2 regions of the Paenibacillus konkukensis genome follow, and region 1 is predicted to be linked to the other one. Evidence: a T-box and tRNA genes for the amino acid it is inferred to sense, from the RefSeq annotation. Region 1 holds a T-box; the other holds one or more tRNA genes.

Region 1 (14,588 bases):
GCTGCTGGTCGCTTTAAGCGAAGGGATCGCCCTCTATTTCCGCATCGGTCAGGATCTGGCGTTCTGGTATGCGGGCGGCGTGGCTGGCACGAAGTGGCTGCAGCTGAAAATTATGTTCCCTTGGGTCGCCGCGGCGCTGGTCGGCTCGCTGATGCTGTCCCGTTCGATCACGGTGCTGAGCCTTGGCGAAGAGCTGGCGCAAGGCTTGGGCCAACGTACGGGGCGCGTGAAGCTCATGGCGATGGTGCTGGTGCTCGTGTTGGCGGGCGCGGCCGTATCCGCCGTCGGGGCCGTAGGGTTCATTGGTCTGGTGATCCCGCATATCGTGCGCGCGCTGGTCGGCGTCGATTACCGCTGGATTATTCCTTGCTCCGCCGTGATGGGCGGCTTGCTGATGGTGATCGCCGATATTTGCGCGAGAATGATCCACCCTCCTTACGAGACGCCGATCGGGGCGCTCATCGCGCTGATCGGGGTACCGTTCTTCCTCTACCTGGTACGTAAGGAAAGGAGGGAGCTGTAATGGCTTTCGTCTCATCTTCGGCGGGAGAACGCAAAAGAGTCGCTCGCGCCGTTCTCGTATTGGCCGCTCTCGCAGTTTTGCTGCTGCTGATGCTTCTGATCAGCATGAATACAGGGTACATACGGCTCGGACCGCTTGATGTGTTCCGGACGTTTTTCGGAGCGGGTACCGCCAAGCAGCATCTTATCCTATTCGAATTCAGATTGCCCCGCATCGTCATTACGATGCTGGTCGGCGCCGGGCTTGCGGTATCGGGCTGCATTTTGCAAGGAATTTCGCGCAATGCGCTAGCCGATCCGGGTATGCTCGGCATTAATGCGGGCGCCGGGCTGATGGTCATTTTGTTCATTTCCTTTTATCCGACGACAACGGCCGCACCGGTATTTGTGCTGCCGTTTCTAGCGCTGATCGGCGCTGGCCTAACCGCCACGATCATTTACGTGCTCGCTTACAAACGGCATGAAGGGCTGTCGCCGACGAGGCTGGTTCTGACGGGTATCGCCGTTGCGGCCGGAATCAGCGCGGCGATGATCGTGCTGACGCTCCGACTGGACCCGCAAAACTATCAATTCGTCGCGGTATGGCTGGCGGGCAGCGTGTGGGGCTCGAACTGGAAATTCGTGCTTGCGCTGCTGCCGTGGCTGATCGTTCTGCTTCCTTATGCTTTCTATAAGGCGCGCGTGTTGAATGTGCTAAACCTGGGCGAGCAGACCGCTACAGGGCTCGGAGCGCCGGTGGAGAAGGAGCGGCTCGGTCTGATCGCCGCGGCCGTAGGGCTTGCCGGCTCCTGCGTCGCCGTCGGAGGCGGCATCGGCTTCGTCGGCTTGATCGGGCCGCATTTGGCGCGACGGCTGATCGGGCCGAAGCATCAGCATCTGCTGCCGGCGTCGGCGCTGACGGGCGGGCTGCTGCTGATCGTGGCGGACACGATCGGGCGGTCCATTATGCAGCCCGAGGAAATTCCCGCGGGCATTGTCGTGGCGGTGATCGGGGCGCCTTACTTCCTGTACTTGCTGGCCCGTGCCAGAGCTTAGGCTAGGGCTGCGAAGGAGCCGCGGGCTTGCCGCGGGGAAAGCGGCGGAATGAACCGTCTCAGAGCTGGCCTGACGGCTGACGATACAATAACAAGGAGAGGACTCGTTTGTCCTCTCCTATTTGTCGTTCGCAGCAGGGAGCTGCCGGTAAGCTGCGGTACCGGGTCGGACAGCGGAAGCGCAGGGATCAGGTGGTGCTGGTCCTCCGGTACACGCTCGGCGGCATGCCTTTCACCTTACGGAACATTTTCGAGAAGAGCAGCTGATCTTTGTAGCCGACGGAGCCTGCGATTTCCCCTATGGAGAGCGCGGGGTTTTTCATTAGCTCGCATGCTTTGCTTACCCGGAAATGAATCAGGAAATCTTGCGGCGACATGCCGGTGCCGGATTTGAACAGCTTGGACAAATATTTGCGTTCGAGGCCGATCCAGTCGGCCATGTCGGCGATGGCGACCGGCTGCGAATAGTTCATTTGAATAAACTCGACCGCTTTCTGGACATAGAGATCCCGCAGGTTGTCCGGCTTGGCCGAAGGGCAGTGAGATTGCGCTTCTTCAATCAGCATCGACAAAAATCCATATAACGCGCTAAGCAGCCGCGTATCGCTGCTGCCTTTGGATTTGCTCGCTTCGTACACCTGCAAGAAGCATTGATCCATAGACCGGGCGTCGGTGCAGCGGAATACGGGATTGGCGGGAGACAACTGGGCGCGGCGCAAATATAGCTCGGCGCTAAGGCCGTTGAAGGCGACCCAGGAATAAGTCCACGGGTCTTCGTCATCCGCCCGGTAGGAAGCGATGACGTCGGGACATAGCAGAAAGCCTTGTCCTTCGCCGAGCTCGTAGATCCGGTCTCCGGTACGATAAATGCCTTTGCCGCCGTGAATATACAAAATTTTATAATGATCTTTCAGCGCAGGCCCCCAGGAATGGCCGGGAGCGCAGCGCTCATAGCCGCAATAATACAGTTTGAGTTCAATGGAAGGCGCCGACGCGTCCGATGTATAACGGTAATCCAATAAGGTCATATAGGCCTCCGGTCAATGGACGTATTAAGGCAATGAGAGACATGATGCCATATATAGCATACATGCTGACATATGGTTTGTCCAAGGAAAGCGCTAGAATGAAGGCGGACGACCGAAATTATGAAGTATTGAGGGAAAAAATTTAAGTTATAAACTCCGGGGAGGAATAACGATGAGCTATATTCCAAGCAAGGAACGCTACGATTCCATGGTCTATAACCGGTGCGGACGCACCGGCTTGAAGCTGCCGGCCGTGTCGCTCGGGCTGTGGCATAATTTCGGCGGGAACGATCTTTATGAGAACGGCCGCGCGATGGTGCGCCGCGCATTTGATCTGGGCATTACGCATTTTGACCTGGCCAACAATTACGGGCCGCCTCCGGGCAGCGCCGAGGAGAATTTCGGACGCATTCTGAATGCCGATTTCGCAGGGTATCGGGACGAGATGATCATCTCCACCAAAGCCGGATATTTGATGTGGCCGGGGCCTTACGGCGATTTCGGGTCGAAGAAATATTTGGTGGCGAGTCTGGATCAAAGCTTGAAGCGGATGGATTTGGACTATGTGGATATTTTTTATCATCACCGTCCCGATCCGAACACGCCGCTGGAAGAAACGATGGGAGCGCTCGACCTGATCGTGCGCCAAGGCAAGGCGCTGTATGTCGGCTTGTCCAACTACAAGGCCGACCGGGCGAAGGAAGCTCTGGACATTTTGCGCCGCTTGGGTACGCCGGTCGTGATCCATCAGCCGAGATATTCGATGATGGACCGCTGGGTAGAGGACGGGCTGCTCGATGTGTTGGATGAAGCGGGCGTCGGCAGCATCGCTTATTCGCCGCTGCATAAAGGCATCTTGACGAACCGTTACCTCGGCGGGATTCCGCAGGATTCGCGGGCAGCCGGTTCGAGTGTATTTCTGAAGCCGGAGGAGCTGACAGAGGAAGTGCTCGGCAAAGTGCGCCGCTTGGACGAGCTGGCCCGGCAGCGCGGACAGAAGCTGTCGCAGATGGCGGTAGCTTGGGTGCTGCGCGGCGGCCGCGTCACTTCGGCGCTAATCGGCGCGAGCAAGGTGAGCCAGATCGAGGATGCGGTAGCGGGGCTCGGCAACCTCGAATTCAGCGCGGAAGAGCTGGCGGCTATCGAGGATATTTTGCAATAGGCTTGGCCGGTCAGGAATGAGGCAGCGGCGAATGGCCGGGTTTACAAAAGCGGAACATATGATATACTGATAAAAATAAATAGTGCACGTTGATGAAGAAGAGTAGGCGTATCGGATGGCTTCAGAGAGCGGATGGGTGGTGCGAATCCGTGTCAGCTGCGCGTTGAATGGGCTTCGGAGTGCCGATCCGAAAGCTTCGGGCATGATTGCCGGAGCTGGGTAGGAGAGGCGGATGTCTTACCGTTACAAAAGACAGGGTATCGATCACAAGGCTCGCTGGGAGACCTTGAGCATCCGTACCTGCAGAGCGAGTCTTCCGGGAGGAAGGCTAATCAAAGGTGGTACCGCGAATCCAACTTCGTCCTTTAACCAAGGGCGGAGTTTTTTTATTGTTTAGGAAATGATGCGCAGCCATATCCTGTGGATATCGGGGTTCTTCCCCGAAAGGAAAGTCTACCCATAGAACGATCCCAGAGGAATGGTTAGACGCCGATCCGGCTTAGGCTGGATGCGGACGGAATAAGCTTCAGAGCATCACGTCACTTTTGGAGGATTTGTTCTTGTTCCATACGATTGAGGCGGGCGCGCAGCCCGTGGCTGACGGCGGCAGTCCGGCACCCGGGGCGGATTCGGCGCGCTTTCGATTTTTATATATGAAAAGAGGTGATGACCATGGATGATGGCTGGTGGTGGCGCAGGACGGATCGTTTGCTAAAATCAAATCAGAGGAGGATGTTCCATGAAGGAACGTGTCTTAACCGGAGATCGCATTACCGGAAAACTTCACCTTGGTCATTACGTCGGAAGCTTGAAAAATCGGGTAGAGCTGCAGCAGCGGTATGAAAGCTTCATTATGCTGGCCGATGTGCAGGCGCTCACGACGCATTTCGATCAGCCGCAGCTGATTAAAGATAACTTGAGAAAGGTCGCGCTCGATTATTTGGCCGTCGGGATCGACCCGGATCAATCTACGCTGTTTGTCCAATCGATGATTCCCGAGATCGCGGAATTGACCGTGTACTTCTCCATGTTCGTGACGGTCAATTCGCTTCGCCACAATCCGACGATCAAGACGGAGGCGAAGGAGCGGGGATACAAGGAAATGTATTACGGCTTTTTGGGGTATCCGGTCAGCCAATCGGCGGATATCGCCTTCTGCAAGGCTACGCTCATTCCCGTAGGCGAGGACCAAATTCCGCATATCGAGCAGACGCGGAAAATCGTGCGCAGGTTTAACGACCTGTATGCGCCGGTGCTGGTCGAGCCGCGGGCTTTGGTCGGAGAGCGGCTGGAGGGGCTGGACGGCAACAGCAAGATGAGCAAAAGCATGGGCAATGCGATCTATCTCGATTCGTCTCCCGGCGAGGTCGAGGAGAAAATCAAGAAAGCGAAGACGGACCCGAGCCGCATTCATAAGCACGACCCCGGCCATCCGGACATCTGTCCGATATACGGGTATCATTGCGCGTTTCGCCCGGAGAGCAAGCAGGACATTTACGAGCAGTGCAGTCGCGGGCGGATCGGCTGCGCGGACTGCAAGAAGCTGGCAACCGGCGCGATGAACGAGCTGCTAGAGCCGATCAGGGAGCGCCGGCGGCAGTATGAGGGCCAGCCGAAACGGATCGACGAACTGCTTGTCTCCGGCACCGACAAGGCCCGAGCTATCGCCAAAGAGACGATGCTGGAGGTTCGCGAAGCGATGAGCATCCGCTATTTCGATTAAGCTTGAATGAAAGATAGACGAGGCTTGCGTCAGCCCCCCCGTTTCCCCCTTCCCGGGTGAAGACGGGGGGCTTTTTGGCGAGCCGCGGCTTGCCCCCGGGAGCGTCCCGCATCGCAGGGCTCACTCAGCCGGGGCGGGCTACACCGTAAGCTGCCGCCGCTTCCTGCTCCTGCGTATGACAGGATGCTCCGGGAAGCCTTCCCCGGCGACATCGTCCGCGTCGCAGACAATCATAAACGCTTGCGGATCGATCGATTGGACGAGCAGCTTCAGCCTGCGGGCCTCGCTAGCGGCCAGGACGATCATCAGGATGACGCGGAGGTCGTCGGTATAGCCTCCGGTCCCGGCTATTTTCGTCAGGCCGCGGTCCAGGTCGTGAAGCACCGCTCGGCTGAGTGCCTCTTCGCAGCGGGCGGAGGAAATAATATAAGCGACCTTGGAAGCCCGCTGCAGCTTGAGTACAAGGTCCATCGATTTTCTCGTCGCGAATACGCCGATCAGTGCGTACAGCGCTTGCTCCGGCGAGAACAGGAGGCCGGCGGACAATACGACGGCCGAATCCATCGCCATGATGGCTTGGCTGTGCTTGACGCCGAGCCAGCGGTGGAGCAGCTGGGCGATAAGCGTGAAGCCCCCGGTGTTGCCGTGGGCGCGGAAGACGAGCCCGAGCCCGGCCCCGGTCATAAGGCCGCCGTAGATGGCGGCCAGCAGCGGGTTGTCCGTCAGCGGCGGCCAGTGGCGCGTCGCGTAGACAAACAGCGGCAGCAGCACGGAGCCGGCTGCGGAGACGGCAAGCGAGCGCAGCCCCAGAAAATAGACGCTGACCGCGAGAATGAGCAGGCTGCCGATCCACAGCGGCACCGACGGCTCGATATGCAGCAGCGAGCCGATCAGAAGGGCGGTCCCGGACATTCCGCCCGCTGCGATGTGGTTCGGGCCGGCAAACCAGTTGAAGGCCAGGGCGACGGCGAAGGTGCCTGCCGCGATAAGCAGGTAACGACGAATTTGCAGCATAGTTTGATCCCTCATCCTTATCCATATCGGTTTCCATTTCTTATGAAATCTGAATGGTTAGGATTATAGAACGGATCGTGAATTGCCGCAAGAATTCCCGGTAATGCGTAAGTGCAGGCCTGCTGCGCCGCCTGCCTTCATTAGCGCGGCAGAGCGGCGGCTGCGGCCGGTGCGAGGGGGACGGACCGCCCCCCGGTTACACCGGCACTTCCTTGCTGCCGCGGCGCATCGGGGCCTGGCACAGCGGGCACGCCTTGCTCGCCCGCTTGCTCTCTTGGGCGCTGCTGATCCGCGCCCATGCGGGGCAGCTGCCGCTCGTGCAGAGCCACGCCGGCACGGTGTGCAGCTTCTTGGGCGCGCCGCTTGCCGTGGCGCTTCCCCCGATGCCGCCGGTGCCGCTGCCGGGCGCCGAGCGGTAGCCCGCGCCGCCGGGCTTGGCAGCCGCAGCGGCCGGGCCGGGGCCCGCCTGTGCCCGCGGGGCGGCCGTGTTCGCCGCGGCAGCAGGCTTGGGCGCGCTGAACACGGCGGTAAGAAAGCGCGAGACGTTCGCTTTCTTGCCGCGATAGTAAGCCGGCGAACAGACGATCAGCTCCTCCTTCGCCCGTGTAACGGCTACATAAGCGAGCCGCCGCTCTTCCTCAAGCGCGGCGTAGGCGTCCTTCTGGCCGTTGTCCGCTTGAACGACGGTCTTCGGGCGCTTATCCCCTTTGGCGGAGGAGTCTTCTCCGGCGTCGAGCGCAGAGCTGTGAGGCAGTATGCCTTCGGAAAAGCCGATGACGAAGACGACGGGAAATTCCAGGCCCTTCGCTTTGTGAATGGTCATCAAACTCACCGTATCGGCGTTCGGATCGCTGCGCAGCTGCTCCATGGCCTGGTGCATCTGAAGCATATGTCCGATATGGCCGAGGAACGCTTCGATCGAGTCGAAGCGCTTGGCCGACGATTCCAGCTCGTCGAGCGTTTCCTTCAGCATTTCCTTATGCTGCGTGAAGCTGCGCCCGTCCGCCGTTTCCATGAAGACGTCGTAGAAGCTGCGGCGCATATGGCGAATCGCGTCGGCCGGCTTCATATCGCGGATCATGCTGACAAGCTCGATGCGCTCCTTTACCTTCTCCTTCTGAAATTCCTTCAAGTCCGGCAAGGATAGGAGATGCACGAGCGGCCCTTTCTTCGGCCGCAGCTTCTCCTGAGCGTAAATAAATTCCATCCCTTTCTCCCGGCTCACGTATAAAGTCTGCAAAATCCCTTCAATCGCTGCAAAGCTGCGACGGTCCATGGCAAGCCGCAGATGGTCGATGATCGGCTTGACGATCCACTGCTCGTAGAACAGATCGGTATTGCCGTCATGCACGAACGGTATGTTCTGAATGACCAGTTCCTCCAGCATGGCCCGGCTGCTGCTTGCCGTGCGGTACAGTACCGCGTAGTCGCTGTAGGAACGCCGGCCTTGCTCCACCTCGCTGCGGATTTCGGCAAGGACCGTTGCGGCTTCGTCGTCCGTATCGCCGGGCCTGTAATACCGGGGCGCTGCGGGGCTTTCCTTGGTCGCTTGCAGCGTCTTTTGCTTACGGCGCATATTATGCCGTATGATTTCATTGCCTAGCCCGACGATGCTGGAAGTGGAACGGTAGTTGATATCCAGCGTGACCGTTCGGGCCTTCGGGTATTGCCGGTGAAACTGCAGGATGAATTCGTGGCTGGCGCCCTGAAACGTATAGATGGTCTGATCGTCGTCTCCTACGACCATCAGATTGTTCTGCGGCTCGGCGATCATGCGGACAAGCTCGTACTGCAGCTTGTTCGTGTCCTGAAACTCGTCGTTCATGACGTAACGGAACCGTTGCTGCAAAGAAGCCAGCAGCGAAGGCTCGCTGAGCAGCAGCTTGTGGGCGAAGACGAGAATATCGTCGAAATCCATTTTGCGCTGATCCGCTTTCCACTGCTCGTATTGCCGCAAAATGCGTTTGATGTTCCTCTCGTCCATGGAACGCTCGGGCAGCCCGTTTAGATCGGTCATGTTCATTTTGCACGAAGAGAGGACGGATAGCAGCGTCTCCGGCTCGTAATCGTCCTGGAGTCCGCGCTCGCGCAGAATTCGTTTCAGAACGATGTGCTGATAGCGGGTTTCGCTGAAAATGTCCTGCGTATATCCTTGCCTTCGGAGCAGCAGCAGGAAGAAGGAATGAAACGTCCGCGCCTGCACTTCGCGGGCCATTCCGCTTGTTATGCCGGGAAGAGCGGCGATACGCTGCTTCATTTCCGCGGCGGCTTTGCTGGAGAAGGTAACGAGCAAAATATGCGAAGGATGGACGCCGAGAACGTTCATCAGATAGCCTGCGCGGGCGACAAGCACCGACGTTTTGCCGGAACCGGCGCCGGCCAGCGTCAGTAGCGGGCCTTGATCGTGGCGCACCGCTTCGATCTGCCGGGCGTTCAAGGCGATGCCGGAATTCTCCAGCGAACGAAAATAAAAGGCATCCGATTCATGATCGGACACCAGGTCCTTGCTTGTTTTCGCGGGCGCAATAGCGGCCTGCGGAATCCGTTTTATCGAAGCGCCGTAAGGGACGTTATAAGATGTAGGGTTAGTCATGTTATCACCTTTTATCATAAAGAACTCTTCGGTCAGTTTACAATAAAAGAAGAAAAAGAACAATTGTTCGTTAAAGACGGCGTATTAATATTCTATTGTAATGGCAGGTGTTCCTATAGTGACGCGCTTCTCTTGGGTAATGGAATTGCGGTGAACGGCAACCTGCAAGTTCATCGCTTGCTTGCCGTTAGAAATATGCTCGCTGATGAAAGGGGAATAATACGTGATGCTTGTGCTGCCGTTGTCCTCGTACTGTTCCACTTGCTTCGCTTGAAGCTTGGCCACGAGCCAATCGGTCGGGGAGGGAGAAGAGGCCACGTCATCACCCGCAAGCACTCCTTGGATCATTACATTCCATTGCGGCTTAATGCCGATAGACTGCAGCTTGTCCGTAAGCTTCCGCTGAAGTTCTATCATATCGGCGGGAGAAGTATCCGGCCCGCTGCCTCCGGTAAGAATCAGCTCGGACGTATGATCGAAGAATCCGACCCAGAGCATCGTCAAATCGGCGCCGTGCGAATCGGTCGTTGCCGTGCGATAAAGGATATGATCTTCCTCGCGGCTAAGCTTTCCGTCCTCGGGAAGTTCGAACAGTCTTCCGAGCATTCGCCCCGTGTCCAAAAATTGTTTTTCATCCGAGTAGTTTTGGTAGGTATCGGCATGTTTAATAACAATGCTCTTGTCGGAGGACATTATTTGCTGGGATAAAGGAAGCAGCAATTCGAGGCTTGAAGCCGCCGAACGGCCGGCATTGACGCGGGCGGCCCAAGCTCCTGCCGCACAGCCGGCGGCGATAAGGAAACATAGCGCATAAGCGATCCATTTTCGTTTCATCGTACAATCCTTCCCTTCCATTCATAACGAAATCTATGAGTTCTACTAAATAGAATGGACGGAAATGATAGAGTTCATACCTTTTACACATTTTTTTTGCACCAATTTTCCCCATTCGGCCTCATTTTCAGCTAATATTAAGTTTTTGTGTATATAATGAATGCATCCATGTGGATCGAAACGAACCGAGAAGGATATTATTAACAAAGGAGTGTGAGAAGATGAAGCTGCAACGAAAAGCTCGGCATAAGCGCCGAACGGCTCCGATCGAACGAAACCGGGCTTTAAAATACGGCCTAATCGTTATTATGCTCGCGGTAGTTCCGCTATTGCTGGTGTTTGGGGTCGAATTCATTCAACGAGGCTCATTCCCGGAAACTTGGGCCTGGATGATGCAAAATCAGAAGCTGTTTGCGGTTAATGCAATCATCGATTTATGCGTTCTTGTATTTTTCTATAGTTTATTCGGTTCAATGATGACGGGAGTCACCTTGGCGTCTTTATTACTGTCTATTATGGCTCTAGTCTGTTATTTTAAGACCAAATTGATCGGCGAACCGTTTTTTCCATGGGATATTTTTCTGAAAAAAGAAGGCATGAACATCATTCCGCTTGTGACGGGACCTGCGGCAATTAAGCGGCTGGCCGCCCTCGGCTTGCTGGTCGTCGTGTTGGTCGCGATGCATTTCGTCTGGCCGCGGCTCAAAATGCACATCGGAGGCCGCGCCGTTTTGGGGATTCTCGCACTGGTCGCGCTTTATTCGCTGGGGGTCAGGACGACTTGGGCGGCTCATCTGTTTGACCGCGCGGGCGTCAGCGAGATCGTCTGGGATCAAAAGCAAAACTACAGCAACAACGGCATGGCGCTGGCGTTCACGATGAACGTTAAAAACTCGATTATTTCTAAACCGGAAGGCTACAGCGAGCCGGCTATGGCTTCGCTTGCGCAGGATTTGGCCAGTGATAACATGGTGCAGACCGCATCGGTCAGCAAGCAGGGCGATCCGTTCCAAGGCAAGCAGCCGAATGTCATTTTTATTATGAACGAAGCTTTTTGGGACCCGACACTGCTTCCGAACGTCCAATACAGCGAAGACCCGGTGCCGACGATTCATAAGCTGCAGAAGGAATCGACCTCCGGATATTTATTGTCTCCGCAGTTCGGCGGGGGTACCAGCAATGTGGAATATGAGGTGCTGACCGGGCAATCCATGAGCTTTTTGCCGGACGGGTCCGTGCCGTACCAGCAGTATATTAGCAAGCCGGTTCCGAGCTTGGCCAGTTATTTCGAAACGCAGGGTTATAAAAGCATGGGGATTCACTCGTACGAGGGCTGGTTCTGGAACCGCGAAAGCGTGTATAAAGAGCTCGGCTTCGAAAGCTTTATGAGCAAGGACCAATTCGAAAACCCGGAATATAAAGGTCTGTTTATTTCGGACGACGAAGTGTCGCGGAACATTATTAAGCAGGTGGATGAGACGGACAGACCGATGTTTATTTACGCCGTCACGATGCAAAATCACGGACCTTATGACGATAATCGCTATGGGGAAACTGAGATTAAAGCTAATGGCAATCTGACCGACGATGCCCGCAGCATTCTGGAGACTTACACGCAGGGCGCGCATGATGCGGATCAAAGCCTGAAGATGCTAATCGATCATTTCCAGCAGTCCGATGAGCCTACGGTCATCGTATTTTACGGCGACCATCTCCCGATGCTCGGCTTGGACTACGACGTTTACAAGCAGGGAGGCTTGATCGGCACCGGCAGCTGGTCGCTGGAGGAAACGAAGAAAATGCACAGCGTGCCGTTTGTCATGTGGTCGAACGTCGATCTGCCGCAAGAGCAGAAGCCTACGCTGAGCGACTCGTTCCTCGGCACGTATGTGCTGAACAAGCTGGGCATGGAGAAGCCGGCTTCGCTTGCGCTGAACGATAAGCTGCTGCAAGAGGCGCCGGGCTTGCTTCGCAACCTTGTCGTCGATGCGGACGGCGGGCTGCATCAGAGCGTTCCCGAAGATATACAGGCAACGGTAAATCAATACCGCGACCTGCAGTATGACCAGTTGTTCGGCAAGCAGTACTTGGCCAAATATATCGATCAGGAGTATTTGACCAAACAAGCGCTGCCGAATTATAACGAAGAATTCGCGATTCCTGCCGCCGAAGGCTCCGGTTCCGGCACGGGCGGGAAAAGCTCATAAATAAACGGCAAAGCACTAACCGCAGCGCGGTTAGTGCTTTGTCATTGTTCGGGTTATGGTATGTATCAGCCATGTGACCCAGGCTTGTTTTCGCCGTGCGGAGCCGAACGGGACGATTCACCCGAACAACGTCGCTATGTATGTTCCTTAATAGGACTTATGATAGTTGACCAAGGCGGGCAGCATCTTGGTGTTCTTCACCATCTCGGATTGACAAAGAGGACAAGCAGGCGTTTCTTCCAAAGCGAAATTTTCTCTCATCCAGCAAGAGCATCCTTCATTACTGCACATCCACACCGGTGTCTGTTCTTCTTGAATCGGTTCCATGGTTTTCTTTGAGAAATACAAGGTAACCCCTCCTTTGGTTAGTGCGCTGCAAAAAATACCTACATGTGAATGACAGATGGCCTTGAACCTAAGAGCAGCCGGCTTCGCCTTCCGCAGAGGAGATTCTCCGGTATTGGGGCGCCGTGAAAGCCGTAGCGAAAGTACAAGCCCTCGGCGCCGCAATCACTGGAAAAAGAACTGCTCTCATCCGAGCAGTTCCCTCCTCAGCCGGTGAAATTTTAAAGCTTTACTACGTTCTCAGCTTGTGGTCCGCGGTTTCCTTGGACAACGTTGAACTGCACGCGCTGTCCTTCGTCAAGGGATTTGTACCCTTCTCCTGTAATGGCGCTAAAGTGTACGAATACGTCTTTGCCGCCTTCTACTTCGATGAAGCCAAACCCTTTTTCCGCATTAAACCATTTCACTGTTCCTGTTTCCATCTTCTTAAAACCCTCCAATAATTGTTCCTTAAATTTGCATGAATAAAAAAATTCACACATTAGAAAGAGTACCCCTATGGCTTTAGTGATAACCCTTTCTAATATGTGAATGAAATGCGCAAAATATACCAACAAATTCATTGTATCACATAAATTTCATGTTGAAAACGAATTTATAGGAAATGACCCGCTTTATTCTCCGGTATTTCCGGCATGGAGCTTGGCGATAGTTTCGCTGATTTGTTCGAATACGTCCAGAAACAGCTCCAGACGCTGCGGCTCGATATCGGCCAAATACCGTCCTATCGTTTGCTTGCGGACGATCTTGATTTCTTCCAGCACTTCCCGGCCCTTATCCGTCAGCTCAATCCAGACGACGCGGCGGTCCTTATCGTCATGACGGCGTTCGGCTACGCCGTGCTTGATCAGGCGGTCGATCATGACGGTGATCGCGCTCGGCTTCACTTCCATTTGCTCGGCGAGCTCGCTCACTTTGCAGACGCCCTTATTCGAGATAAAGTACAGCATGAAAAATTGTTGTTTGGTCAAAGGAACGCTCAAATGAGCCGTCAATTCCGGACCCAGCTTGCGGACGCTGGTCCATAGGGCTTTCTCGAATCGTTCCGTTTGATTGTTCTCCGATTGCATGGCGGCGCCTCCCGCGATAAGGATAGTAACGAACGAATTTTTTTCATTATATATGGAATCGGGCGAATCAACAAATGCCGGTACGGCAAATCGGGCGCAAGGCGCGTTTTTTCTTCGTTTTGACCAAAATATTGGGATGCCGGCGCGCTGCCGAACATAGAATGGTTATGATCCCTTAAAAGGGAAAAGGTCTGCGCATGTTCGTTACGGATGAATCGCGCATGAAAGGCAGGTGGATTGTCATGATCGTCATTTCCGGGGGAGGCCCCCCGCAGGGCGCAATGGCGCTGACCGATTTGGAGCGGGCGATTTATAGAGAAATGGATGCCAGCCCTACTAAGTTTACGTATCCGTCTTGGGATGCGTTCTTCTTCGAGCTGCGGCTGCGCGCATCCATTATTACGGCCGCGGAGGATTTGGAGCGAAGCGACGTTTCTTTCGCCTCCTTCAAAAAATCCCGCTGCAACGAAGCGTATTGGACGCGCAAGGACAACGGGGGATTTTTATTGAATCCGGACGTCCGGTCGAGCGATGCCGTGCGCGATATTTACCTGAACGGGAAAAAATATGCCTTCGAATGCGCCACCGCTATTATTATTGTGCTGTATAAGGGAGTTCTCGATGTAATCGGAGACGCTTTATTCGATAAACTGTTTGCGAATCTGTACCTCTATTCATGGAACTACGACCGCGACTTAAGGCTGGTGACGCAGTTCAACGGCGCTGAGGCGTTCGGAGGCGATGTCCAGTATTTCAAAAATCCCGACGTCAATCCGGAGTGGATCGAATGGCAGGGAGAGAACGTGGTGAGACTGGCACCTGATCTGTACTATGGCCACGGGATCGGCATCACGACCGGGGAACGGATTATCGCTAAGCTCAACAGGCTTCGGATCGAAGGAAGCACTGTGTCGGCTTATTTGATGGACGAAGTGACCCACCCTGATTTCGCCTATTTATATAAGCTGACGACAACCGGCGAGCCTCCGGCTTCCAGGCCGACATCGGCCTTGGCGGGGCCGGGGCAAGTGGTCGCCGCAATAGGAGGGCGCACCG
Region 2 (14,588 bases), 640 kb from region 1:
ATGGAGATTACCGTTTTGGCGCCGGGATACGCGCTTTTGATCACATCGTTAAACGTTTTGGCGCGGTCCAGATAGTCCGTGCCGGTTTTGAACGCCGCCTGCTGATTGCCGCTTTCCGGCACGTAGAACGAAATCTCATTCCCGAGCTCGAAGTAGAGGACAGGAACGTGGTTATCGTTCAAATACTTGGCCAGATCGCGCGCCTGCTCCGGATTATACTGCAGCACATTGACCATGATCACAGCCTTGGCCCCTGTCTTTTGCAAAAATTCCACGTAGTCGGAGATGCGCTCGCCCCCCTTGGCCATCTGATAGCGTCTGGAGTATAGCTGGTTGTAATAACGGCGAGGCTCCTTCTGCGTCTGTCCGTTAAATTCGGCATCCGTTGCCCCCAGCTTCCAGGCAAAGCTGTTCGTCGGGGTGCCTCCCGGCCATCTCATAAAACCGATACGCCCGTAGTCGATCGCCGAGTCAATGAAATCCGCGGCGTTCATTTTGATGGGAGTACGCTCCGGCTCGTTATTGAGTCCCCTGAAATCGGGATTATAGTTTATAACCGATCCGGTATCAATGTCGATGGTGGCTGAAGGGTTAGCCGCTAGCGCCGGAAACGGCAAGGCACAAGACAATGACAATACTAGCATGCACAAAATAAAGATATGAGACCTGCAAATGTTCTTCATGTCATATCTCCTCTCCATGAGCAAAGGTATCCGTGCAAATTGCATCCGTCCTTCAGAAACGGACAAGCGCAAGCTTATTTACGCTGCTGATAAATTTCATTCACTTCTTTGGTTAACTGCTCGCCGCCGTTTTTGAGCCACTCGTCCGCAGCTTTATCCACTTCTTCGATAGGAGCGTCCCCGGCAATAACCCGCACCATGGAGGACATCCATTTTGTATTTAAGGTCGTCAGGTTCAGCTTCTTGTAAGCGGCGGTCTCCGCCTCGAGGCCCAGCCCGTAGTTCGGCCAGTCGTACTTGTCGTTGTTATTGAGCCACTGCTCCACTTGCTTGACGTACTCCTGGTCATGATACTTATGAAGCTGAATTCCTTTGTCGGCGCGGCGGAAAAAGTTGATCGAGAACAAGCTTCCCGTTTCCTTCGTCTCCAGCTTCTCAAAGCCGCCGTCCGCCTTCTTTTGATAGTCGACGCCTTCCACGCCTTCCTTGATGAGATCGTACCCTTCGTCGGAAAGCATATAATCAAGCAGCTTGAGGATGCGTTCCTGCTTCTTCGGGTCGATATTTTTGTTAATGACGACCTTGTTTTGCCCCATTCCGTCGGTTTGCGTAGCTCTGATCCCGTTCGGACCCGCCGGCGGAGGCAGCTGGACGAGCTGGGCCCCCGGCGCATTTTTCTTCATATTCGGAATGTCGAGGCGGATCACCTCGTTGGGATTGACCAGCTGAATTCCCGACTGGCCGTTCCACAGCTTGTTGCGGGCGTCCGCCGACTTCATGACGAGGAAGTTTTTGTCCAGAACCCCTTCCGCGTAAGCTTTGCGCAGAAACCCGATGAACGCTTTCAGCTCCTCCTTCTGAGCCTGCATCGCCACAAGCTTACCGTCCTTCAAAGCCCAATCGTTCCCCAAACCGAACGCCCCCTGCAAATAGGCGGCATTGCCGAAGGTGCCGTTCGAATTAACGAGAATCGAGAAGCCTGTCGTGTCCGCCTTGCCGTTGCCGTCCGGGTCCTCCGTCGCAAAGGCTTTGGCGACCTGATAAAAGTCGTCGATCGTCTCGGGCATCTTCAAATTCAGCTTGTCCAGCCAATCTTTGCGTATGGACATCGAGAACAGATGCGGAATACCGTAATACGGGATGCCGTAGTAGGCATCTTTCGGATTCAGCTCCATCCACGCTTCCTCGGGAAGATGCTTGGTTAAATTCGGATATTGGCCCAGCAGCGGCTTGACATCCAGGAAGACGCCTTTATCGCGCCACTGCATATAATCCTGGGTTGCGATCCGATACACGTCGGGTAAGCTGTTCGACGCGGCAAGCACGCTGATCTTGTCATTGTAGCTGGCACCGGGAACCCATTGGATATCCAGCTTGATATTCAGTTTCTCGTTCAGTTTCTTCACAAGCGCCGAATCGCTCGATGGCCCGATTTCCGCATATTGCGGAACCATCAGCGAGATGTTCATCGTTTCTTGTTCAGCGCCGGCGTCGGCCTTCGCTCCGGCTCCCCCGGCTTGCGACGAAGGACTTCCGCTTGTCGAGCAGGCCGTGAGGCTGCTGACCGCGAGCAGTACGGCCATGCTAATGCAGCAGCTTTTTTTCATAATGGACATCCATTCCCTTCTTTAAAAATGTGGCGAAAAACGCCGTATGCGCATGCGAGAGCATCTTCCGATCGCTCTTGTTCCCAGATTCCTTGAATGGTTATTGCTTTTTTCTATGGAGAAAATCCATTTTCAAAGGCGAAAGCTAACGCTTTTCCAGATTCAAATGGCCCCTCCGCTCTTTTTTCGCCGCGCTTCTAAACGCATATGCAATCTTGCGACCGAACCCGCCGGCATGACGAATTCAGCATAACCGGCAGACGTTATCTCCAGAGCCGATTCGTTTAAGTGATAGCCGGTTCTTCGATCCCACTGCGCATGGATTAAAAAAGGCGAATCGCTGTATTGCAGCAGCAGCAAAGCCTCCGCCTGTTCTCCGTCCCAATCCCCCTGCAAACGGACCGTATGCGCATCCCGCAGGTCGCGATTGGCCAAAAACAGAATGATTTCATCTCCCCGCTCCGATATGACGGCTGCCGCATCGACATGAGGCACATCGTCCATCGGCCGGATACGCACCCAGGTTTGCGGCATCGCAAAGGCCGAGCCTTCCGCATCAAGAGGCAAATGCCGCCACCGCGTATCCTCTCTCAGAAAAGGCTCCGCGTACAAACGAGAGGTGTCGTTCCCGGGGTTCACGGGCCGCATATCCACCGGATAAGCCCGGTAATACAGCGTGTTATCCCTCTGATAGGCATATTTCACGGCATCGCCTTGACGAATAAAGGCATTGAGCATAGAAGACACATAGCAGGCGTGAGCCATCGTCTCATATTCCGCTTTGGGCCAGCCGCTCTCCGTTTCCGGCTCGAGATTCCATTCCCCTATTTCGAGAATGAGCGGGTTGAAGCCGTACCGTTCGGCCAGCTCCTTCAGCTCGATAATATTCGCCTCATATTGCGTCGGATAAGATACAAGCACCTGATTGTAAAACACGGGATCGGCTTGATTGGCGGCAAGCCAGTCTCTTCGCAGCCCCTCGTCCCGAATCCCTCTCGTATATTGATGAATATCGAGTCCGTCGATATAATCCGGTCCGGCCGTTTCAAACATGCGCCGGTTCCATATAGGCGGCTCTCCCGGAATTTCCGAATAGTCCACATACATCGGGTCCGCGCCGGCCATAATGATCGTAATGCCGGGATCGACCTGCTTCATCATGGAGTAGTACGTTTGAATCCTCCTGGAAAAATCGATCGAATTCGTGTAGCCGAATTGATAATCGCCGTAGCTCTCATTGCCCACCTGCCACAGCTTGACTCCCCAAGGCTCCGGATAACCGTGCTCCGCCCGCAAACGGCCCATCGGCGTCGTCTCGTCTCCGTTAACATACTCCACCCAGTCCGCGGCCAGCTCCGGCGGCAGGTCGTAGCTGAAGCCTACATTCAGAAGCGGCTCGGCCCCGACGATCCGGCAAAACCTAAGAAACTCGTTCGTGCCGAAATAGTTGGGCTCAAGCCCGCCCCAGTTCTGATTGTCCCGGACGCAACGCTGCTCCCACGGGCCGATGCCGTCTTTCCAATTGTACTCGTTCGCGTAATTGCCGCCCCATCGAAGGGTGGTGACGCGATACTGCTTGAGCAGCTCAATCGTCGTCGGGTTGTAGATTTCCTCTACCGCATCGCCGGACGCCAGCATAACCCAATCCAGATCAAACCAGCCCGGCCCATCCGCATCCGCCGTCAAGCTCAGTCTATATTCGCCGAAGGGAGAATCTTTATAGCGGAACTCGGTTGCCCTTGGCAATGTCAGCTTGACTTCATAGCGCTTCCACTGCTCGCCCAAGACGATGCTGCTCTCGGCAAATGTAGCGCCCGCCTTATCCTCGATCGCCGTATATAGGCGGGTAACCGCTCCTGAGGCTCTGGCATAAAATCGCAGACAATATTCCAGCGTTCTTTCATCGGCCAGCGTAATGCGCTGCATAATCCCTTGCCTGCCCGTTCCTTCGCCGATCTTGACCCGCTGAAACCGCTTCTGCCCCTGCTTGCCGTGAACCCCTCCGTCACGCTGCTCGAAAGCGCCGTCCGTGCTGCCTGCAGGCTCCCATGGATAGGCCAGCCCCGGCGTCAGCGGCGTATCTCTGTACATGATCTCGGTCCGCATCATCCACGGCAAGTTGGTGCCGTCCTTTTTTCTTTTGGAAAACCAGTTCTCGAACGAGCCGTTGGCGATACAATCCTCGATAATGCCGGGATACGTATCCCGCCCGTTCATTTCAAAAAACTTCCCAAATATCCGCTTGTCCACATACCACGAACTCGGCTCCGCCGATCCGGTGCGAACGGTTGTATGCAAGCCCATGACCGCCCTCCTGCTTTTTTATTCCAGGGAACACTCGCCATGCCGGTTAGACATGATGTCAGCCAAGCTGCGACTTGGATGGGGGAGCGCGGTCAACACACGGTCAACACCGTCTTCCCCTCTAGCCCCCGCTTCTTCCAGTATGCGCGGAATCCATCGCTATTTCGTTACACAATCCCTCGAAATATTATCCGATTTCAGGATGATTGTTGGAGCGGCACTTCCAAGACGTACACGGAATGAGGCCTCAGCTCATAGGTCCAGACAGACCCGTCTATTCGCACGCGCTGCGCTTCGGCCGTAATTAGGGAAGGTTCGAATACCGTATTGTACCGCTCATAATGTTCTCCCGTCAGAGTATGCAGAAGTACCTCTTCCTTCGGCTTCCATGCGCCCAGATCGCAGACGAGCTCCGTAGGCTCCAGCGTCCGGTTGACGACAAAAACCGTCAAGAGATCGCCCGTTTCGGAGATGCAGGCAACCGTGTCCACATTCGGCAGACTGTCGCACTCCATCGGCAGCTTGCAGGGACCGGCATGAAACGTACCGGACTGCGTCCGGGTTTGCACGACACGATGAAGATTACGGTTCGCGTATAAGCGCAGCAAGTGATAGGTGGCCGTTCCGAATATGACGTCGTTTTTTCCGCTCCAGCCGGGCTTTTTCATACGCTCGTAATGATCCCCTACCCGAATGCAGCCGCCGACCCACCCGTTAACCAGATCGGAAAAGTTGGCTATTTGCACAAGATGACTTTGTCGAATCATTTCATTCAGCATGCACGCATTCGCCACGGCCGCCTCCAGCGTATGATTGTTCGGCATATCGGGATTTGGAAAATACATCGTGTTCCATTCCGTCACCGCGATTTTCAGATGCCGTAAATCTTCCCTGCCTTGAATGATCGATTCGATTTCTTCGAACAAATATCTTGCCGTTTCCGAGAAGGCGGCGATCGCTTTGAACCGGTCGCTTCCCGGCGTTGCCGCATCGATAGGGAAAAAATTTTGTCCTTGGTAAATATGCAGCGTAATGAAGTCCATAGCATGACCGGCTGTTTCCAATACGATGCGGTTCCAGCCGGGAACCAGCGAATCTCGCGCCGTCCCGCAGCCGAGCAGCACAATGGACGGATCTTTGGCCTTCATCGCTGCCGCGAATGTGAGGAATTGCTGCGCGTACGTCTCCGCGGAGCAGACGCCCGCCTGCCATGGTCCGTACATCTCGTTGCCCACTTCCCAATATTTGACCCGATAAGGCTCCGGATGCCCGTGGCTCGCCCTGAGCGCTCCCATAGGGGTGCTCGCGTCTCCGTTGCAGTACTCGACCCATCTGGCCGCTTCTTCTGCCGTGCCGGTACCCATATTTACGCAAATTTGCGGTTCGGCGGCAAGCTGCCGGCATAAGTCCACGAACTCGTCGGTGCCGAAATATTTATGCACCTGTCCTGCCTGCTCCCAAGCTTCGTTGACATAATTGGGACGCAAATACACAGGGCCGACAAACTCCTCCCAGTGATACAAGCTGATATAGTTTCCGCCCAGCCGCAGAATACCGCCGTTCAGCGCCTTGGCCATTTCGAACACTTCCCGCTTCAGCAGTCCGGTCTGCCCTTCGGGGAGAAGGGAAATATGATCGAACCAGATCACGCCGGTCGAAGTCGAATCGGCCCATGCGGCCGGCGGAAGAGGGACGGCCCACACCTGCAGCTCGGCCGCAGCGCAGGAACGGGAAGCCGTTATCCGGCCGGTAACTTCCTTCCAGCTATGGGAGTTTACCTCAAGCTCCAGTTCCCCCAGCATGTCGCCGTTCGCGCGGTCGACCAGCTTCAGGTGCACCGCGTTTAATTCGCGTGTCGCTCTTACATACATCCTGACGGCATAAGGAATACTCCCGTCGACTTGCATCCGCTGTCCGATTCCCGACGCGCAGCGGTCTTTATTGAATATCCTGATTTTCTGGCTATGGCCGGAATGAAATCGGGCCGGGGGCTCCAAGGCATACTGCGTATGCTTTCCGAAATTGAGCGGATACCAAGGCCCGGACACGCCGTCCAAATTATGATCCTCCTCTTCGAAATCCATATTTGTTAGAGGATACGCCAGCATCGCGGGCATATGATCATCGATATCCTCGATAAAATGTCCGAAAATATACGGATGAATGCAATGATCCGCAATATCTCTGCCGATAGTAAGCCGTGCATTTTGTACGTTAACCATCATTTTCCGCTCCTTATCACTTATTTGCGGGCCGTTCTGTCAGAAAAGGGATTCTGATGGACACGACCGTCCCTCTGTTCTCGAATGAGGTAATCGTGAGCCCGTACTTCGAACCATACTGCAAAACCAGCCGGGCATGAACGTTCACAATGCCGAGCGATTCGCTTCGGATCAGCGTCTTATTGTCCTGCATCGTGATGATATTGAGCCGCTGCTGCAGCTGCGCCAGCTTGCCGTCCGAAATGCCTTTGCCGTTATCGGCGATTTCAATGATCAGGTCTTGAGCTTCATTGTAGGCGCTGACGATGACCGTGCCATGGCCTCCGCTTGGCTCCACCGCGTATTTGACCGTATTTTCGATAATCGGTTGCAAAGAGCATTTCACAATGAGAACGTCCAAATATTTCTCGTGAACATAAAAACGGCTTTGAAAATGTCTGGGAAAGCGAATCTTGACGATTTCCAAGTATTTCTTGACCTGACTGATCTCTTCTCTCAGAGAAACGACAGGCTCGACGATGGAGGCCGTATACCGGTAATAATCCCCCAAATTTTTGGCGATCACCTGAATGCGCTCGTTTTTTTCGATGTAGGCCAAGCTATTAATAATTTCCAATGTGTTATACAGCAGATGCGGATTGATTTGATTTTGCAGAGCTTGAATCATCGCTTCCTTCTGTCTAAGCAGCATTTGCATCTCATTCACCTTCATGCTGCCAATGGTTTCTATATACTCGTGCAGTTGCCTGGTCATGCGATTGTAACTGCGGCTTAGCAGCTGAATTTCGTCTTTACCCGGAACAACCTCCGCCCGCATATCCAAATTCCCTTTCTCTACATGTTCCATAAGCTGCTTCAGCTTGCGCAGCGGACTTGTAAACCTTTGCGCAATGACCGGCACAACGATCAGAACCATGGCGGCGAGCCCGAGCATAGCCACGATCATCGCATTGCGCGCTACGGTAACCCCGCTGGCCATCACTTCGAACGGAACCATCGCTACCACTTTCCATCCGGTAAGCTCGGAGGTATTGTAGGCGACCAGCATCTCCTGGCCTTGTACAGGCTGAACGGAGGATGCGGTATCGAACTTAAGCCCGGCCAAGGAGGTCGATTGAAGCGATTGGCCGATCATGGCCGAGTCGGGATGATACACAATGGTCCCCTCCTTGGATACAATGAAAAAATACCCCTTCTTAGCGAATGAGGAACGGACGATAGTTTTTTCCAGCTCGCTGATTTTCAGATTCATGACAAGCCTTCCCGCCAGCTTCATCGTTTCCGTCGAATAGACAGGAACTAGCATGGAGATGACGTTTTTACCTGTCACCTGGGATCTGTGAGTCGGAAGCAGCTTCAAGTCGCTCATCATCTCCAGTCCGTACCACGGCTCCTTCATATACGATTTGGAAATTTCGTCAAAGCGCTGAATATTGGATATGGCCCTTCCGTCGAGAGACATCAGAAACAGACTGTCTACTTCGCTATAGTTCAGAGCGACATAGTTGTTCAATACATCCTCAATGTCCGCAGGATAAGTCGGCGTGACCGCCCCTCCGCTGACAAGCCAGTTCTGAATAATTCCCGCTTTGCCCCTGTTTCGGGTGAAATCGTTGCGCTCCGGCAGCGGGCCGGCTATCAGGGTAGATACGGATATTTTCATTTGTTGAAAATACAATTCGATTTGCCGGTTGAGGCGATACGAAGCATCGTCGGCAAACTGGTAAAAATCGTTTTTGGCCGCTTTCATATAGAAATATTGCGACAGCGCGCCCGTCAGCAATATGGAGGACAGCGCCGCCGCCAGCAGGATAACAATCAGCTTGACTTTGATCGAGCGGCGGCTGAACCAGCTTCCCGCATTCATAGGCCTAACCCTTTGCGGTACTCGTTAGGAGTCACCAGCGCGACATGCTTGAATACGCGATTGAAATAGGGCAGCGTGGCGAAACCGACATCCTCGGCGATTTCATATACCTTTTTATCCGAAGTCCGAAGGAGCTCCATCGCTTTTTCAATGCGGATATAATTCAAATAGTTCACAAAGCTTTTGCCTGTATATTGTTTGAACAGCACTCCGAAATACGAAGGACTCAAATTGGAGTAATCCGCCATTTGTTTCAGCGTCAATTCGTCCTGCATATGCGCCCCCATATACTCGCAGGCGCGTTTGATGACCAATCTCATATTGTTCCCGGCAAACTGGGGGTAACGAAGCGTCCATTCGTGCAGCAGATCGTGAAATACGTGCCGCACCCGCTGTTCGTTCAAATCCTCCGGAAGTGAGGCATCCTGAAATTCCGGATGAATGATCTTGATATATTCCGTGAGCTTCCCCATAAAAATGCGAAGATAACTGGTTTGGGAGCCCTGATCCAGCGAACGTCCGCCCAGAATCGCATGCAATATCCGGTCGGTCTGTTCAAACAGCCCGATCGGCTCGAATTCATGCAACCGGTCGATGAACCGCTGAATGTCGCGCAATATTTGATTCGGCTCTATGCACGTTTCCAGCCTGCCGACAGAACGAGACAGCGCGGAGTGAAGCTCGACCTCCGAGATGGGCTTCAGTAAATATTCGGATACATGCAGCCGGATCGCATTTTGCGCATAAGAGAATCGGTCATGCCCGCTGATAATGATAGTCACCACCGGCAGCCGCTGATTGCGAATCCGGTGAATCAGCTCCAGACCATCCTGATCCGGCAGCTGAATATCGGTGATGACCACCGTCGGCCATAGCTCCTGCATCAGGCGCCAGCCTTCTTCACAGCTTGCGGCCTCCCCCGTAACCTTGAATCCGTCCAGCTGATGCACCATTTCCACAAGCGCATCCCTAATCAGCAGTTCGTCTTCCACGACAAGCACATGATACACTGTAATCCCCCCAATACCGCGCAGGGTGCTAAGCTATCCCTTGACCGAACCCATCATCATGCCTTTGCTGAAATATTTTTGCATGAACGGATACACCATAAGCAGAGGCAAGGCCGTCAGCAGAATAGCTGCATGCGGTACGGCGGGGGTATAGCTGTACCCGGTATCCGTAACAACGAGCCCCAGCTCGGAGGAGTTCACGATCAGGATTTGGCGAAGAAACACCTGGAGCGGATATAAATTGGCATCATTCAAATACAAAATCGCTTGAAAGTAAGTATTCCAATTAGCCACCGTATAAAATAACGTAAAAGTGATTAGCACCGGCAGCGAAACCGGAAGGATGATCCGCCATAATATTTTAAATTCCCCGCAGCCGTCGATCCGGGCCGACTCTTTGATTTCGACGGGCAAAGTCTGAAAATAGCTGCGCATCACAATCAGGTTAAAGGGAGCGATCGCTCCCGCAAGCCATATGGACCAATACGAATTGATCAGTCCGAGCCCATGGATCACCAGGTAAGTTGGAATCATTCCGCCCTGAAATAGCATTGAGAACAGCACGATGACATTGACGGCCGCCCTGCCCTTTACCCCCGGATGAGAAAGCCCGTAAGCCATAAGCGTCGACAGCGCCATATTGATGAGCGTTCCTACTGCGGTAATGTAAATAGCATTATAGAAAGCGCGCGTAAATTGGGCGTTGTCCAGCAAAAACCTGTATGCTTCCAGCGTCCATTCCTCAGGCCATAGAACAACGCCTTTCAGCAGCAGCTCCTTGCTCGACGCAAAAGAACTGGACAAAGTAAACAGCAACGGGAAGACGACGGTCGCCGCCAAACCGATGAGGATGACGGTCACGCAAGTATTGAAGACATTATCCTTAAAAGACTGTCCCGCTTTCATCCGCTAGATCACCCCTTCCTCGCCGAATTTGCGCGCCAGCTTGTTGGCAGTCAGCACCAGCGTAAGACCGACAATCGATTTAAACATGCCGACGACCGCCGAGTAGCTGTAATCCCGCTGAAGTATGCCGGTACGATACACATACGTATCGAATACGTCGGATACGCCCACATTGAGCGGATTTTGCAGCAAGAAAATATGCTCGAACCCGATATCCATAAAATGACCCAGTCTTAAAATGAACAGCACGATAACGACATAGCGAATGCCCGGCAGCGTAATATGCCATATTTGCCGAAACCGCCCCGCACCGTCCACCTTGGCCGCCTCATACAACGACGGATCGATGGAGGCCATCGTGGCCAAATATAAAATCGATCCCCATCCCGCACCCTGCCACATATTTTGCAGCAGCCACATCGGACGCAGCCACTCCGATTTCGTAAACAGCTCGATTTTACCGAAGCCGGCCGACACCAGCCATTGATTGATAATTCCGTCTTGTGAAGAGAACAGAGTCATCGTCATGGACACGATAACGACCCAGGAAATAAAATGCGGTCCGTACATGATGGTCTGTACGGTGTTCCGAATCGTTTTCAGTCTGGATTCGTTCAATAGCAAAGCGAGGATGATAGGAGCCGGGAAAAAAAACAGGATATCCAAACAAGCGAAAGCAAATGTATTTGTAAGCAGTAACGGAAAATCCGGTTCGGTAAATAACCTGTTGAAATTATCCATACCGACCCATGGACTGCTCCACATGCCGGAAAACGGATCATAGCGCTGAAACGAAATAAGTAATCCAAGCATGGGCACATACTTAAAGATCAGGAAATAAACCAATCCCGGCAAAATCATGACATAAAACGGAAGATGGGCTGCGATCCGCGCTTTTTTTAGACCCTGCCCGACGGATGCAGCTGCTGCTTGAGCACCTCTCATAATGACCTCCAATGTATAAACGGCATTTGAACTCATTATAGAGGCTCATCCTGTGAATTGCGTTCCCCAATATATCGATTTCTTAACTGATTTCACTTTGTTATCGATGATCGGCAGACCCTAGTATAAGTTCGAGGAAACGCTTTCATAAAACTATCATACATTACGACTCCAGCGGGTTTGAATACAATTGCCAGCCGGAAAAGTGAGTATTTCGGACACATAGCGGATTTAAGATCGACTGGGGATTTTCGTATAAAATACAAAAAAGCATGAATCTTAAAGATTCATGCTTTTTTGTATGCCGGTGAAGGGACTCGAACCCCCACGGTTTCCCTCACGATTTTGAGTCGCGCGCGTCTGCCAATTCCGCCACACCGGCAAGTATGGCGTGCCCTAAGAGATTCGAACTCCTGACCTTTTGATTCGTAGTCAAACGCTCTATCCAGCTGAGCTAAGGGCACATAATTATGAAGTTTTACTTGGTGCCGAAGACCAGACTTGAACTGGTACGGTAGTCACCTACCGCAGGATTTTAAGTCCTGTGCGTCTGCCGATTCCGCCACTCCGGCGTAAAAAAATGGAGGCGCCACCCAGACTCGAACTGGGGGTAAAGCTTTTGCAGAGCTCTGCCTTACCACTTGGCTATGGCGCCAGGTAACATATGGAGCGGAAGACGGGAATCGAACCCGCGACCCTCGCCTTGGCAAGGCGATGCTCTACCGCTGAGCCACTTCCGCATAAAATAAACTGGGGATCTAGGATTCGAACCTAGGCATGACGGAGTCAAAGTCCGTTGCCTTACCGCTTGGCTAATCCCCAATATAAACATGGGGCGATCGATGGGACTTGAACCCACGAATGCCGGAGCCACAATCCGGTGCGTTAACCCCTTCGCCACGACCGCCACAGCTATAATAAAAAAATTGGCAGGGGCAGCAGGAATCGAACCCACACCAAAGGTTTTGGAGACCTTTGTTCTACCTTTAAACTATGCCCCTATAATATGGTGGAGGCTGATGGATTCGAACCACCGAACTCGTCAGAGAACAGATTTACAGTCTGCTGCGTTTGGCCACTTCGCTAAGCCTCCATATTATGTTGTAATCAATGGTGCCGTCGAGAGGACTTGAACCCCCAACCTACTGATTACAAGTCAGTTGCTCTACCAATTGAGCTACAACGGCGTAACACATTGTGTAGTACATGGTGGCTCGGGACGGAATCGAACCGCCGACACGAGGATTTTCAGTCCTCTGCTCTACCGACTGAGCTACCGAGCCTTACTATACATTCGCTTCTGACTTAAATGGCGGAGCCGACGGGATTCGAACCCGCGGTCTCCTGCGTGACAGGCAGGCATGTTAGGCCTCTACACCACGGCTCCACACTATAAAAGATAAATTGGTTGCGGGGGCAGGATTTGAACCTGCGGCCTTCGGGTTATGAGCCCGACGAGCTACCGGGCTGCTCCACCCCGCGTCGTTGAAGTTTATATGGTGGAGGCTGAGGGGATCGAACCCCCGACCCTCTGCTTGTAAGGCAGATGCTCTCCCAGCTGAGCTAAGCCTCCATATAACCATTATAACATAAATGGTGACCCGTAGGGGATTCGAACCCCTGTTACCTCCGTGAAAGGGAGGTGTCTTAACCCCTTGACCAACGGGCCTTACTGCTACGGAGAGAGAGGGATTCGAACCCTCGAGACGCTTGTGACGCCTACACGATTTCCAATCGTGCTCCTTCGGCCAACTCGGACACCTCTCCATATGGCTCCCCGAACAGGACTCGAACCTGTGACAACTCGATTAACAGTCGAGTGCTCTACCAACTGAGCTATCAGGGAATGTACCGCTTGGCGACGTTCTACTCTCCCAGAACCCTTCGGTTCAAGTACCATCGACGCTGGAGGGCTTAACGGTCGTGTTCGAGATGGGAACGCGTGGTTCCCCTCCGCCATCATCACCAAACGGTATGACTTGTTCAAGGCTTGCGCCTTGAAAACTAGATACGAAACTCGTGCGCGTTTGTGAGCAATGGTTATTTGTTCTTCCCGGTTTGTTTCCGGGCCCCGAGAAAGTATTTGGAGTCAGCTTCGAAGCTACTCTTCACTTTCTTGGGAACTAGGTTAAGCCCTCGACCGATTAGTATTCGTCAGCTCCACACGTTGCCGTGCTTCCACCCCGAACCTATCTACCTCGTCGTCTTCAAGGGGTCTTACTTACTGGGAAATCTCATCTTGAGGGGGGCTTCACGCTTAGATGCTTTCAGCGCTTATCCCGTCCGTACGTAGCTATCCAGCCATGCTCCTGGCGGAACAACTGGTACACCAGCGGTACGTCCATCCCGGTCCTCTCGTACTAAGGACAGCTCCTCTCAAATTTCCTACGCCCACGACAGATAGGGACCGAACTGTCTCACGACGTTCTGAACCCAGCTCGCGTACCGCTTTAATGGGCGAACAGCCCAACCCTTGGGACCTACTTCAGCCCCAGGATGCGATGAGCCGACATCGAGGTGCCAAACCTCCCCGTCGATGTGGACTCTTGGGGGAGATAAGCCTGTTATCCCCAGGGTAGCTTTTATCCGTTGAGCGATGGCCCTTCCATTCGGTACCACCGGATCACTAAGCCCGACTTTCGTCCCTGCTCGACCTGTTTGTCTCGCAGTCAAGCTCCCTTCTGCCTTTGCACTCTTCGAATGATTTCCAACCATTCTGAGGGAACCTTGGGGCGCCTCCGTTACGCTTTAGGAGGCGACCGCCCCAGTCAAACTGCCCACCTGACACTGTCCCCATACCGGTTCACGGTACCAGGTTAGAACTCCGATACGATCAGGGTGGTATCCCAACGTCGCCTCCACACAAGCTGGCGCTCATGCTTCTCAGGCTCCCACCTATCCTGTACAGATCGTACCAAAGTCCAATATCAAGCTGCAGTAAAGCTCCATGGGGTCTTTCCGTCTTGTCGCGGGTAACCTGCATCTTCACAGGTATTAAAATTTCACCGGATCTCTCGTTGAGACAGCGCCCAAGTCGTTACGCC

The links. The T-box of region 1 lies ahead of trpS (tryptophan--tRNA ligase). A T-box ahead of a tRNA ligase gene usually reads a tRNA of that ligase, here a tRNA-Trp.
Region 2: it encodes a tRNA-Trp, which carries the amino acid that the T-box ahead of trpS (tryptophan--tRNA ligase) is inferred to sense. The anticodon was not compared.

Annotation. Positions count from the first base shown of each region.
Region 1 covers NZ_CP027059.1:3,930,177-3,944,764, reverse strand. Annotated here, with positions in the region: gene SK3146_RS16960 (FecCD family ABC transporter permease) at 1-523, shown strand, start outside; gene SK3146_RS16955 (FecCD family ABC transporter permease) at 523-1,557, shown strand; gene SK3146_RS16950 (AraC family transcriptional regulator) at 1,745-2,584, opposite strand; gene mgrA (L-glyceraldehyde 3-phosphate reductase) at 2,757-3,746, shown strand; T-box leader at 3,827-4,115, shown strand; gene trpS (tryptophan--tRNA ligase) at 4,486-5,469, shown strand; gene SK3146_RS16935 (YitT family protein) at 5,608-6,498, opposite strand; gene SK3146_RS16930 (UvrD-helicase domain-containing protein) at 6,680-9,076, opposite strand; gene SK3146_RS16925 (YwmB family TATA-box binding protein) at 9,161-9,910, opposite strand; gene SK3146_RS16920 (LTA synthase family protein) at 10,132-12,117, shown strand; gene SK3146_RS16915 (cold-shock protein) at 12,265-12,444, opposite strand; gene SK3146_RS16910 (cold-shock protein) at 12,684-12,884, opposite strand; gene SK3146_RS16905 (MarR family winged helix-turn-helix transcriptional regulator) at 13,077-13,532, opposite strand; gene SK3146_RS16900 (protein-glutamine gamma-glutamyltransferase) at 13,754-14,588, shown strand, end outside.
Region 2 covers NZ_CP027059.1:3,294,380-3,308,967, forward strand. Annotated here, with positions in the region: gene SK3146_RS14060 (fibronectin type III domain-containing protein) at 1-644, opposite strand, end outside; gene SK3146_RS14065 (extracellular solute-binding protein) at 758-2,299, opposite strand; gene SK3146_RS14070 (hypothetical protein) at 2,453-4,594, opposite strand; gene SK3146_RS14075 (alpha-L-arabinofuranosidase C-terminal domain-containing protein) at 4,792-6,819, opposite strand; gene SK3146_RS14080 (sensor histidine kinase) at 6,833-8,683, opposite strand; gene SK3146_RS14085 (response regulator) at 8,680-9,693, opposite strand; gene SK3146_RS14090 (carbohydrate ABC transporter permease) at 9,727-10,599, opposite strand; gene SK3146_RS14095 (ABC transporter permease) at 10,603-11,544, opposite strand; tRNA gene SK3146_RS14100 (tRNA-Leu) at 11,847-11,926, opposite strand; tRNA gene SK3146_RS14105 (tRNA-Arg) at 11,932-12,008, opposite strand; tRNA gene SK3146_RS14110 (tRNA-Leu) at 12,028-12,116, opposite strand; tRNA gene SK3146_RS14115 (tRNA-Cys) at 12,126-12,199, opposite strand; tRNA gene SK3146_RS14120 (tRNA-Gly) at 12,210-12,284, opposite strand; tRNA gene SK3146_RS14125 (tRNA-Gln) at 12,295-12,366, opposite strand; tRNA gene SK3146_RS14130 (tRNA-His) at 12,376-12,451, opposite strand; tRNA gene SK3146_RS14135 (tRNA-Trp) at 12,472-12,545, opposite strand; tRNA gene SK3146_RS14140 (tRNA-Tyr) at 12,552-12,637, opposite strand; tRNA gene SK3146_RS14145 (tRNA-Thr) at 12,656-12,731, opposite strand; tRNA gene SK3146_RS14150 (tRNA-Phe) at 12,752-12,827, opposite strand; tRNA gene SK3146_RS14155 (tRNA-Asp) at 12,855-12,931, opposite strand; tRNA gene SK3146_RS14160 (tRNA-Met) at 12,950-13,026, opposite strand; tRNA gene SK3146_RS14165 (tRNA-Val) at 13,042-13,117, opposite strand; tRNA gene SK3146_RS14170 (tRNA-Glu) at 13,139-13,213, opposite strand; tRNA gene SK3146_RS14175 (tRNA-Ser) at 13,223-13,311, opposite strand; tRNA gene SK3146_RS14180 (tRNA-Asn) at 13,315-13,390, opposite strand; rRNA gene rrf (5S ribosomal RNA) at 13,398-13,514, opposite strand; rRNA gene SK3146_RS14190 (23S ribosomal RNA) at 13,669-14,588, opposite strand, start outside.